Regions from separate parts of the Cellulomonas sp. P4_A2 genome, predicted to be linked through region 2. Evidence: riboswitches for the same ligand, from Rfam matches in the RefSeq annotation. Region 2 holds a riboswitch; each other region holds the start of a gene.

Region 1 (3,225 bases), on a different contig from region 2:
TGCCGCGTAGACGGGCAGCAGGTCCTCGAGGCGGTCGATCGGCGCGAAGTCGTCGGGCGCGCCCTCGGTGGACTTGGCCAGCGCGAGGTACGTGACGGGACCGACGATGACCGGACGCGTCAGGACGCCCTCGGCCAGGGCCTCCTTGAACTCCCGCACGGGGCGGTCGCTCGCGTAGCGGAACGTGGTCTCGGGGCCGATCTCGGGGACCAGGTAGTGGTAGTTGGTGTCGAACCACTTGGTCATCTCGAGCGGCAGGTCGTCGCCGCGACCGCGCGCCACGGTCGAGTAGCCGGCCAGGTCGAGCGTGCCGTCGGCGGCCACCAGGTCGGCGAAGCGTGCGGGCACGGCGCCCACGACGGCCGTCGCGTCGAGCACGTGGTCGTAGAACGAGAACGCGCTCGGGATCGCGGGCACGTCGGTCGCCAGGCCGAGCTCAGCCAGACGCGTCCGGGTCCGGCGGCGCAGGTCGGCGGCGACGGCCTCGACCTCGTCGGCGGACGACTTGCCCGCCCAGAAGGACTCGATGGCCTTCTTCAGCTCACGGCGCGGGCCGATCCGGGGGTAGCCGAGCACGGAGCCGGCGGGGAACTGTGCCGGAAACTGGATCTTGGTCATGGTATTTCAGTCCCTCGAGGGTCGGCGGTTGCCGTGACCTGCGGCCCGCTGGCCAGGTCGGGAGCTGTCCGAGCTCCGCCGTCGAGGTGTGCACCCTCGAGCAGGTCAAGTACGGCATGGTGCTGGTTGAACGTGTAGAGGTGGACGCCGGGAGCCCCGCCGTCCAGGACGCCGTTGACCAGGTCGACGCTCGCGCGGATGCCCCGGCGGTGGCGGTCGAGCTCGTCGTCGGCGGAGCCGAGCAGGTCGAACAGTCTCTCAGGCACCGGGACCCCGGTGAGCTCCTGCACGCGGTGCAGGCGGGCGGGATCGGTGGTCGGGATGATGCCCGGGATGATCGGGATGGTGACCCCGGCGTCGCGCGCGTCGGCGACGATCCCGAGGTAGTCGTCGGCGTCGAAGAACACCTGCGTGATGGCGAAGTCGGCACCCGCCTCCTGCTTGGCCAGCAGCGAGGCGACGTCCTGGGCGCGGGTGCCGCCGGTGGCGTGGTTGCCGCGCGGGAAGGCCGCGACCGCGACCGACAGCGGTCGGACGCGCGCGCGCACCGCCTGCGACGGGCTGTCCGCGCAGCGCTGCGCCTCGATCTGGCGCAGCAGCTCCACCAGCTCGCCGGCGGTCTGCAGGCCGTCCGGGTGGGCCACCCAGTCCTGCTGGTCGACGGGCGGGTCGCCGCGCAGCGCCAGGAAAGAGCGGACGCCCTCGTCGAGGAACTCCTCGACGATCGTCGTGATCTCCTCGCGGGAGGTGCCGACGCAGGTCAGGTGGGCGATCGGGTTGAGCGTCGTCTCCCGCAGCAGCCGGCGGACCAGCTGCCGGGTGGTGACGCGCGTCTTGCCCGAGGCGCCGTAGGTGACCGAGACGAAGTCCGGGTGCACCGACTCGAGCGCCTGGATGGTCGCCCACAGGCGCGGCGCGGCGTCGGGGTTGCGCGGCGGGAAGAGCTCGAAGGAGATGGTCGGCCGGTCGTTGGCGGCGTGGGGGCGCGCGGCCGGGGCGACGTGCAGCCCGGGCGTGCGAGGTTCCAGCGTCGCGGCGCTCACGGGCACGCCTGCGGGGTGGGGCAACGGTCGTTCGGGGACATCTGGGTTCACTCCATCGTCCCTGGCGGAAGCACCCACACCCTCGCAAGAGGGGGGTTGCTGCGGCGTCGTCGAGCCAGGTCTCTCGGCCGCTCTGGATGGTAGGCGCGATCGTAGACCGCCGACCACATGGTGGGCAACCACGCTCGATGGGTGAGACGAGACTGTCCCGGGGAGCGATCAGACCCCACGGCGTCCGCCGAGGGTGTTGTCGTCACGCCCGCGGCGCTGTTGCGGGACGTCGAACCACGAGGTGGGCGAGCCGGCCGGGACGAGCCGCAGCCCGTCCTGCACCGCGGCGAGGATGTCCACGTCCGGTGCCGGGGTTCCCGTCAACGCATCGGCCGCGGCGCGCACGTCGTCGTGCCGCCCGTCGGGTTCGAAGACGTCTGCCATTCTCGGCACGATAGTCGGCTGGTTCTCACCTGCCGAGATGGGTTCGGGAGCGTCACCCGGCAGGAGTATCGATCTCACCCGGCGCCACAGCACGCCCAGGACCCCGTCGTCCAGTGCTTCACCCGGGCGTACCAGTGCGTTCTGCCTGGTCAGGCGTCCATCTCTAGGGGCGCGGGGGGTCCGGAGCCTCGGCTAGGCACCCTGGGCGCTCGGACACGTGGCCAGGTGGTCGTCCACCACCCCGCAGGCCTGCATGGCGGCGTACGCGGTGGTGGGTCCGACGAACCGGAAACCGAGCGACTTGAGCTCCTTGGCGAGGGCCTTGGACTCAGGGGTGATGGCCGGGACGTCCGTCCACGTGGCGGGACGCGTCCAGCCGGAGCGGTCGGGGGCGTGCGACCACAGGACCGCGTCGAGGGAGCCGCCGTCCGTGTGCAGCGCGCGCAGCGCCCGGCCGTTCGCGATGGTGGCCTCGATCTTGGCGAGGTTGCGCACGATCGACGCGTCGGCCATCAGCCGCGCGACGTCGTCGTCGCCGAACTCGGCCACGACCTCCGGGTCGAAGTCCGCGAACGCCGCCCGGAACGCGGGCCGCTTGCGCAGGACCGTGATCCAGGCGAGCCCGGACTGGAAGCCCTCGAGCGCGAACCGCTCGAAGAGCGCGTTCTCGCCGTGGACCGGCTTGCCCCACTCCTCGTCGTGGTACTTCTCGTAGAGCGGGTTGCCGTCGCCGAAGCAGCGGCCGATGTTCGAGTCCGGCCGAGGCTCGGGAAGTGGGTCGGGGAGCGTCATGCCCCGAGTCTGTCTCCTCCGTCCGACACCGGACCGGCCGGATGCGGAGCCGCTCGGTCGAGCGAGGGCTGGGGTCGGCTCGACGCGACGACGATCAGCCGCTCGATGCCGTCGAGGATCAGCTGCGTGCCGAAGTCGAGGGTGTCCTCGTCGAGCGGGTCCCAGACGAAGCCGCCGGCGTCGACGGCGCGCAGCAGCGCGGGGTGCGAGGCGGGCGTCGCGAGGATGCCGATGAGCGTGCCCAGGTCGGGTGCGTCGCCCTCCGTGGGGCCGACCGCCGCGGTGCGTGCCTGCGCCGACAGCTGCTCGCTCACCCGCAGCTGGTCGAGCGCATGCG
Region 2 (3,225 bases):
CTCTGCTGCTGCAGCGCGAGCGCGTGCTGCGGGTGCGAGGGCAGGTACGGGTAGCGGACCAGCGAGACGCCCGGCTGCTCCTCGAGCCAGGTCGCCAGCCGCAGGGCCGACGCCGTCTGGTGCTTGACCCGGATCGAGAGGGTCTCGAGGCCCTTGAGCAGGACCCACGCATTGAACGCCGACAGCGACGGGCCGGTGTTCCGGATGAGCGTCTGCACGGGTCCGTGGATGTACTCCTCCGACCCCAGGATCGCGCCACCGAGCACGCGGCCCTGGCCGTCGATGTGCTTGGTCGCCGAGTAGACGATGACGTCGGCGCCGAAGTCGAGCGGCTTCGACAGGACGGGCGTCGCGAAGACGTTGTCGACGATCACGATCGCGCCCGCGGCGTGCGCGAGCGTCGTGACCGCCGCGATGTCGACCAGGTCCTGCATCGGGTTGGACGGCGTCTCGAAGAACACGACGTCGGCCGGCGTCGAGAGCGCCGCCTCCCACTGCGCGAGGTCGTGCCCGTCGACGTAGTCGGTGGTCACACCCCACTGGGCGAAGACCTCCTCGAAGAGCACGACCGTGGACCCGAACAGGGCCCGGGCCGCGACGACGCGCGAGCCCGACTTGGCGACAGCCGCGATCGCGGTGAACACCGCGGACATCCCGCTGGCGGTGGCGAACGCCGCCTCGGCGCCCTCGAGCAGCCGCAGCCGCTCCTCGAACGTCGAGACCGTCGGGTTGTTGTAGCGCGAGTACAGGAACCGGTCGTGCTCGCCCGCGAACGCGGACTCGGCCTGAGCGGCGTCGTCGTAGACGTAGCCCTGCGTCAGGAAGAGCGCCTCGGACATCTCCTGGAACTGCGAGCGCACCAGCCCGCCGCGCACGGCGAGGGTGTCCGGCCGCAGCGTCCCGCGCTCGACCCGCTTCTCGTCCCAGTCGCCGGGACCCGGCACCCGAGGGCTCACCGCTGCCGCCACGGCAGGCCGGCCGCGCGCCAGCCCGAGTGCCCGCGGTGCCCGTCGGCACCCACGTCGCCCTCGAAGCCCTCGAGGACGTTGTACGCCGGACCGAGACCCGCGGCCGTCGCGGCGTTCGCGGCGTGCACCGAGCGGACGCCCGAGCGGCACAGGAACACGATCGGCCGCCCGTCGCCCGGAGTGAGCCCGAGCTCGCCGAGCTGCTTGAGGAACTGCGGGTTCGGGCGTCCCGACGGGTACGAGACCCACTCGACCAGCGCGGAGCGGCCGCCGATCGACGCGGCGTCGGGGATGCCGACGTAGGCCCACTCGGCGTCGGTGCGCACGTCGACCAGCAGCGCGTCGCCGTCGGACGTCAGGAGGTCCCAGGCCTGCTGGGGGGTCAGGTCGCCGGCGTAGCTCATACGGGCCTCGTCTCGTGGGTCGCGTTGCTGGGAAGGATGACGGCCTGCGCGACGATCACACGCTCGCCGTCGTAGGTCGCGGCCGGGCCGCCGTGCAGCACGTAGCCGTCGGCCAGGGCCTCCGAGACGCGCTCGCAGAAGGCGATGTCGTCGGTGCCGCTGAGCAGCCGGTACCTGAGTCGTTCTGTCACGTGCACAGCCTCCATCGGTCCTGGCGGTAGCACCCTCGTCCGTGCACTGTCGTGCACGCGGGTTGCTGCGGCGTCGTCGAGCCAGATCTCTCGGCCGCTCTGGATGGTGCCGGTGATGCTAGTGCGGGCGTCGGACGGAATCCAACTGGTGGAATCGAAGTCTCGCGATCCGAGACGAATCCGATCGTGCGTTGACACGTGCGCGGCGGGACGGGGACCCTCTTCTCAGGTCATGAGCGCCAGCGTCAAGCCCCGGCTCGCTGGCCGGCAACCCTCCTCCGCGGTGGGGTGCCCCGGGTGACGACCTGGCCGAGCTCCGTCCGGGGCTCGGCAAGCGCGGGGTCCACCGACGGCGGTGCCCCTCTGTGTCGGAGGACCATCATGACCACAACTGCCGAGCGCCTCTCGTGTGTGGACGTCGACGCGGTGAGCGAGCTGCTCCCCGTCGTCGGCGGCAACACCACGGTGCCCCTCGTCGACGGCACGCAGCGCGTCTACGCCAACCTCGACTACGCCGCGTCCGCGCCCGCCCTCGAGGCCGTCGCCGCGCGCGTCACGGAGGTCCTGCCGCTGTACGCGTCCGTCCACCGCGGCGCCGGGTACCTGTCGCAGGTGTCCACCGCCCTGTACGAGTCGTCGCGCCAGACGATCGCGCGGTTCGTTGACGCGCGTCCCGACGACGTCGCGATCATCACCCGCAACACCACCGACTCGCTCAACCTTCTGGCCCGAGTCGTCCCGAGCGGGTCCCGGGTGCTGGTGCTGGACATCGAGCACCACGCCAACCTGCTGCCCTGGGTGCACTCCGCGGACGGGCACGGCCACTCGACCACCATCCTGCCGATCGCCCGCACGGTCGCCGAGACGCTGTCCAGGCTTCGCGACGAGCTCGCGCGCCGGCACTACGCGCTCCTGACCGTCACCGGCGCCTCCAACGTCACCGGTGAGTCGCTGCCGCTCGACGAGGTCATCGCCCTCGCGCACGCCGAGGGCACCCGCGTCGCCGTCGACGGCGCCCAGCTGGTGCCACACCGCGGGTTCTCGCTCGCGGCCTCCGACGCCGACTACATCGCGTTCTCGGGCCACAAGACGTACGCACCGTTCGGGGCCGGCGCCCTGGTCGGACGTCGCGACTGGCTCGACGCAGGTGCGCCGTACCTCGCAGGGGGAGGTGCGGTGCGCGACGTGCGCACGGACCGCACCGTGTGGCAGCCCGCACCTGCCCGGCACGAGGCCGGCTCGCCCAACGTCATCGGCGCCATCGCGCTCGCGGAGGCGTGCGACCAGCTCGCGGCCCTCCCGGCCGGTGCGCTGCACGCCCACGAGGACGCCCTGCGTGCCCGGCTCGTCGCGGGCCTGTCCGCCATCGACGGCGTCGAGATCGCGCGCATCTGGCCCGACTCTGCCCCGCCCGTCGGCGTCCTGACCTTCACCGTCCCGGGCCACAACCCCGGCCTGGTCGCCGCCTACCTGTCGGCCGAGCACGGGATCGGCGTCCGTGACGGCCGCTTCTGCGCCCACCCGCTCCTCGCGCACCTGAACGCCTCCGACGGTGCGATCCGCGCGTCCGTCGGCGTCGGCACGACGAGCGAGGCCGTCGACCGGCTGGTCACCGCCCTGACGCAGTACCTCGCCGACGGCCCCGCGTCCGGCTACGAGATC
Region 3 (3,225 bases), on a different contig from region 2:
GCGAACTGCTCGGCGGGGTACCGCTCGAGCTCCGCGCGCAGGTCGTCGACCCCGAAGAACTCGCTGTACCGCGTGAGGTACTCGACCGCGAGCTCGTCGAGCATCGGCTGCACGGCCGGGTCGCTCAGCGCGTACGAGCGCACGACGCGGAGGTCGGTGGTCGTCATGCCGACGCCGCGAATCGGGCGACGGTGCTCGGCACGGTGCTCGGCAGGCCGAGGGTGTCGCGGAACGTGCGGCCGGGGTACGACGAACGGAAGGCGTCCGACGCGCGCAGCACCGGCAGGACGCCGTCGACGAGCGCGACCAGGTCGGTCTGCACGGATGCCGGGCGGATGGTGAACCCGTCGGCGGCCTCGGCGTCGAGCCAGTCGGTGACCAGCTCGGCGAACCCCGTGGAGGTCCCGACGAACGCGAGCGAGCCGGTGTCCCAGCTGACGCCCTCCAGGTCGGAGAGCATGTCGAGGCGGGCCTGCGCGCTGGCCCGGTCCGGCCCGACGATGAGGTAGACGTCGACCAGGACGCGCACGTCGCGCGGGTCACGACCGGCGGCGACGACCGCGCCCAGGACCCGGGCCCGGGTGCGCGCGGCCTCGTCGCGGTCGGTGGCGCGGATGCGCACGACGTCCGCGACGCGTCCGGCCAGCTCGATCTCGTCGGGGGTCGTCGCACGGACGACGACCGGCGGTCGGCCCTGCGGCGGACGCGTGCTGCCCTTCGGGACGCCGGCGGCGAAGTTCACGCCGTCGTGCGTCGTGAAACGCGGGCGTGCCGAGGTCGTCGGCACCCAGCTGTCCCAGCGCCGGGCGACTGTGGCGGCCGCCTCGGCCGCGCCGGCGAGGGCCGCGACGTCCGGGGAGGACGACCGCGGGCCGGCCGTCGGCACCTCGTCGAGACGCGTGGTCCAGCCGACCTGCCACCCGGCGCGACCGGCGCTGGCCTGGTCGATCGTCGCGATGGCCGTCGAGATGTGCGCCGGTTCGAGGTGCGAGGTGCCGACCGAGGCGACGAGGCCGATGCCGTCGGTGCGCGCCGCGAGGCGGGAGGCGACGATGGCCGCGTCGAGGCGGGTCGTGCTGCCGCCGGGGTGCAGGGCGAAGTCGTCGTCGAACACGACGAAGTCGAGCGCACCGCGCTGGGCGACGGCGACGAGCTCCTCGAGGCGGCCGGCGTCGAAGAGACGCTGACCCTGGGAGCCGTGGGTGCGCCAGGCGGCGGCGCGGGCGCCGGTGTCGGACAGGTCGACACCGAGGTGGGCATGGGAGGACACAGGGGTATCCGTTCAGGTGGTGCGAGAGGTGGGGCGCGCACGTCAGAGGTGCGGCGAGGCTCGCCCCGTTCAGCGGGGCGTGCGAGGTGGAGCGGGGCGCTGAAGGTTCAGCGACAACAGGAACGCGTGAGCATGGCGTGGCCGCAGCTCGGGGAGCGGGGTGCTCCGAACGCGTTCATGGTCGTTCCTCTCGTCCCGGCACTGCCGGGGTTCGCGTCGTTGCCGTGTGGAGGCGTAGTGCCCACCACGACCAGGTCCTCATCCGGGGCACCCCACCGCGCGGAGGGTTGCCTTCCAGCTAGCCGGAGCTTCGCGCTGGAAATCTTGACCTTATTGGTAGGGAATTTAGATCGGGGGCCCGACGACGTCAAACCGCTGGTCACATCGTGAGATCAGACGCGGGCGTCGTACGCCTCACGGGCGATCGCGACCGCGTCCATGTTCGCCTCGGCCCACACCTTCACGGCGTGCACCACGGAGGTCAGCGAGACGCCCAGCGGAGTGAGCTCGTAGTCGACCCGGACCGGCACGGACGCGGTCACGGTCCGCGTGATCATGCCGTCGCGCTCCATGGCGCGCAGCGTCTGGGTGAGCATCTTCTGGCTCACGCCGTTGAGGCGCCGCCGCAGCTCCGAGTGCCGCTGCGGGCCGACCTCCAGCGCGGTCATGACCAGACAGACCCACTTGTCCGACAGCTCGTCGAGGAGCTCACGGGTCGGACAGTCGGCGTCGAACGAGTCGTACGCCGCGAGGGGGAGCGTCTCGAGCACGATGTCCTCCGAGCAGGGAACCAGACAGACCCTTTAGGCACCAGAAGGTGCCTACTTCCCAAAAGATACCACTGTGCTCAGGATGGGTCGCGTCCCGAACCGATCTCCCCCCGGAGGCCCTCATGTCGACCGTCACCCTCACCGTTCCCGGCCCCACCGCCGACTTCGCGATCCTCGACCTGCCCGTCCTGGAGCCCGGTCCGGGCGAGGTCCGGGTCCACGTCGAGGCCGCACCCGTCCACCCGGTCGACGTGGTCGTCGCGCGCGGCCACGTCCCGCTGCCGCCGGCCGACCGCTACGTGCTCGGCTGGGCGCTCGCCGGCGTGGTCGACGCGGTCGGCCCGGACGTCACGGGCCTCGCCCCCGGCGACCCGGTGCTGGCCCTGTCCGACTGGTTCGACACCTTCGTCGGCGCCCAGGCGTCGTCCGTCGTGCTGCCGCGCGGGTCGGTCGCGTCGCGTCCCGCGTCACTGAGCGCGGTGGACGCGTCGACGCTGGCGCTCAACGCTCTGACCGCCGCACAGGCACTGGACCTGCTCGGCCTGCCGGCGGGCGCGACGCTGGCCGTCACCGGCGCCGCCGGTGGTGTCGGCGGGTTCGCCGTCGAGCTCGCCCGGCACCGCGGGCTCGAGGTCCTGGCCGTCGCGCGCGAGGCCGACCGCGCCTTCGTCGAGCGCACCGGCGCCCGGCTCGTGCTGCGGGGCACCGACCTCGGCACGCTGGGCGCCGACGGGGTGCTGGACACCGCCGAGCTCGGCGCACCGGCTCTCGTCGCAGCCCGGGACGGCGGCGTGCTCGTGGCCGTCACCGCGCCCGCGACGCCCACGCCCGAGCGCGGCATCCGCGTCAAGACCGTCCACGTGGTCAGCGGCTCCGCGGGACTCGCGGACGTGGCGGCGCTGGCCGTCGAGGGCGTCCTGACGCCGCGCGTCGCGGACACCTACCCGTTCGAGAAGGCGGGCGACGCCTACGCCGCGGTCGAGGCCGGCGGGCTGCGCGGGGTGGTCGTCCTGGTGCCGTGAGCTCTCGACGAGCGCGTCCGGCCCCGCGCGCCTAACCTCCGGGGATGCATCCTCGCCCCCTCCGTCGACGCGCGCTCCTGCGTGCCGCCGTGTTCGGGGTCGCGTTCACCGTGCCGGTCGCGGTGCTCGCGTACGTGGTGCGGGCGCAGGTGGACGACGTCCT

The links. Region 2 has a riboswitch for S-adenosylmethionine ahead of AC1DUE_RS05375 (aminotransferase class V-fold PLP-dependent enzyme). Riboswitches for the same ligand answer to the same signal wherever they lie in the genome.
Region 1: linked by a shared signal. The riboswitch ahead of AC1DUE_RS02355 (methylenetetrahydrofolate reductase) and the one ahead of AC1DUE_RS05375 (aminotransferase class V-fold PLP-dependent enzyme) in region 2 are both predicted to bind S-adenosylmethionine.
Region 3: linked by a shared signal. The riboswitch ahead of AC1DUE_RS18575 (LLM class flavin-dependent oxidoreductase) and the one ahead of AC1DUE_RS05375 (aminotransferase class V-fold PLP-dependent enzyme) in region 2 are both predicted to bind S-adenosylmethionine.

Annotation. Positions count from the first base shown of each region.
Region 1 covers NZ_JBFUHG010000001.1:454,040-457,264, forward strand. The annotation lists gene metE (5-methyltetrahydropteroyltriglutamate--homocysteine S-methyltransferase) at 1-618, opposite strand, end outside; gene AC1DUE_RS02355 (methylenetetrahydrofolate reductase) at 615-1,667, opposite strand; SAM riboswitch class I at 1,711-1,805, opposite strand; gene AC1DUE_RS02360 (hypothetical protein) at 1,881-2,096, opposite strand; gene AC1DUE_RS02365 (DNA-3-methyladenine glycosylase I) at 2,289-2,888, opposite strand; gene AC1DUE_RS02370 (TetR/AcrR family transcriptional regulator) at 2,885-3,225, opposite strand, start outside.
Region 2 covers NZ_JBFUHG010000004.1:127,788-131,012, reverse strand. The annotation lists gene AC1DUE_RS05390 (O-succinylhomoserine sulfhydrylase) at 1-956, opposite strand, end outside; gene AC1DUE_RS05385 (rhodanese-like domain-containing protein) at 953-1,372, opposite strand; partial or broken gene AC1DUE_RS05380 (DUF1737 domain-containing protein) at 1,399-1,578, opposite strand; SAM riboswitch class I at 1,572-1,673, opposite strand; SAM riboswitch class IV at 1,792-1,906, shown strand; gene AC1DUE_RS05375 (aminotransferase class V-fold PLP-dependent enzyme) at 1,945-3,225, shown strand, end outside.
Region 3 covers NZ_JBFUHG010000024.1:27,355-30,579, reverse strand. The annotation lists gene AC1DUE_RS18580 (GNAT family N-acetyltransferase) at 1-167, opposite strand, end outside; gene AC1DUE_RS18575 (LLM class flavin-dependent oxidoreductase) at 164-1,270, opposite strand; SAM riboswitch class IV at 1,481-1,600, opposite strand; gene AC1DUE_RS18570 (winged helix-turn-helix transcriptional regulator) at 1,663-2,040, opposite strand; gene AC1DUE_RS18565 (NADP-dependent oxidoreductase) at 2,163-3,062, shown strand; gene AC1DUE_RS18560 (phosphatase PAP2 family protein) at 3,107-3,225, shown strand, end outside.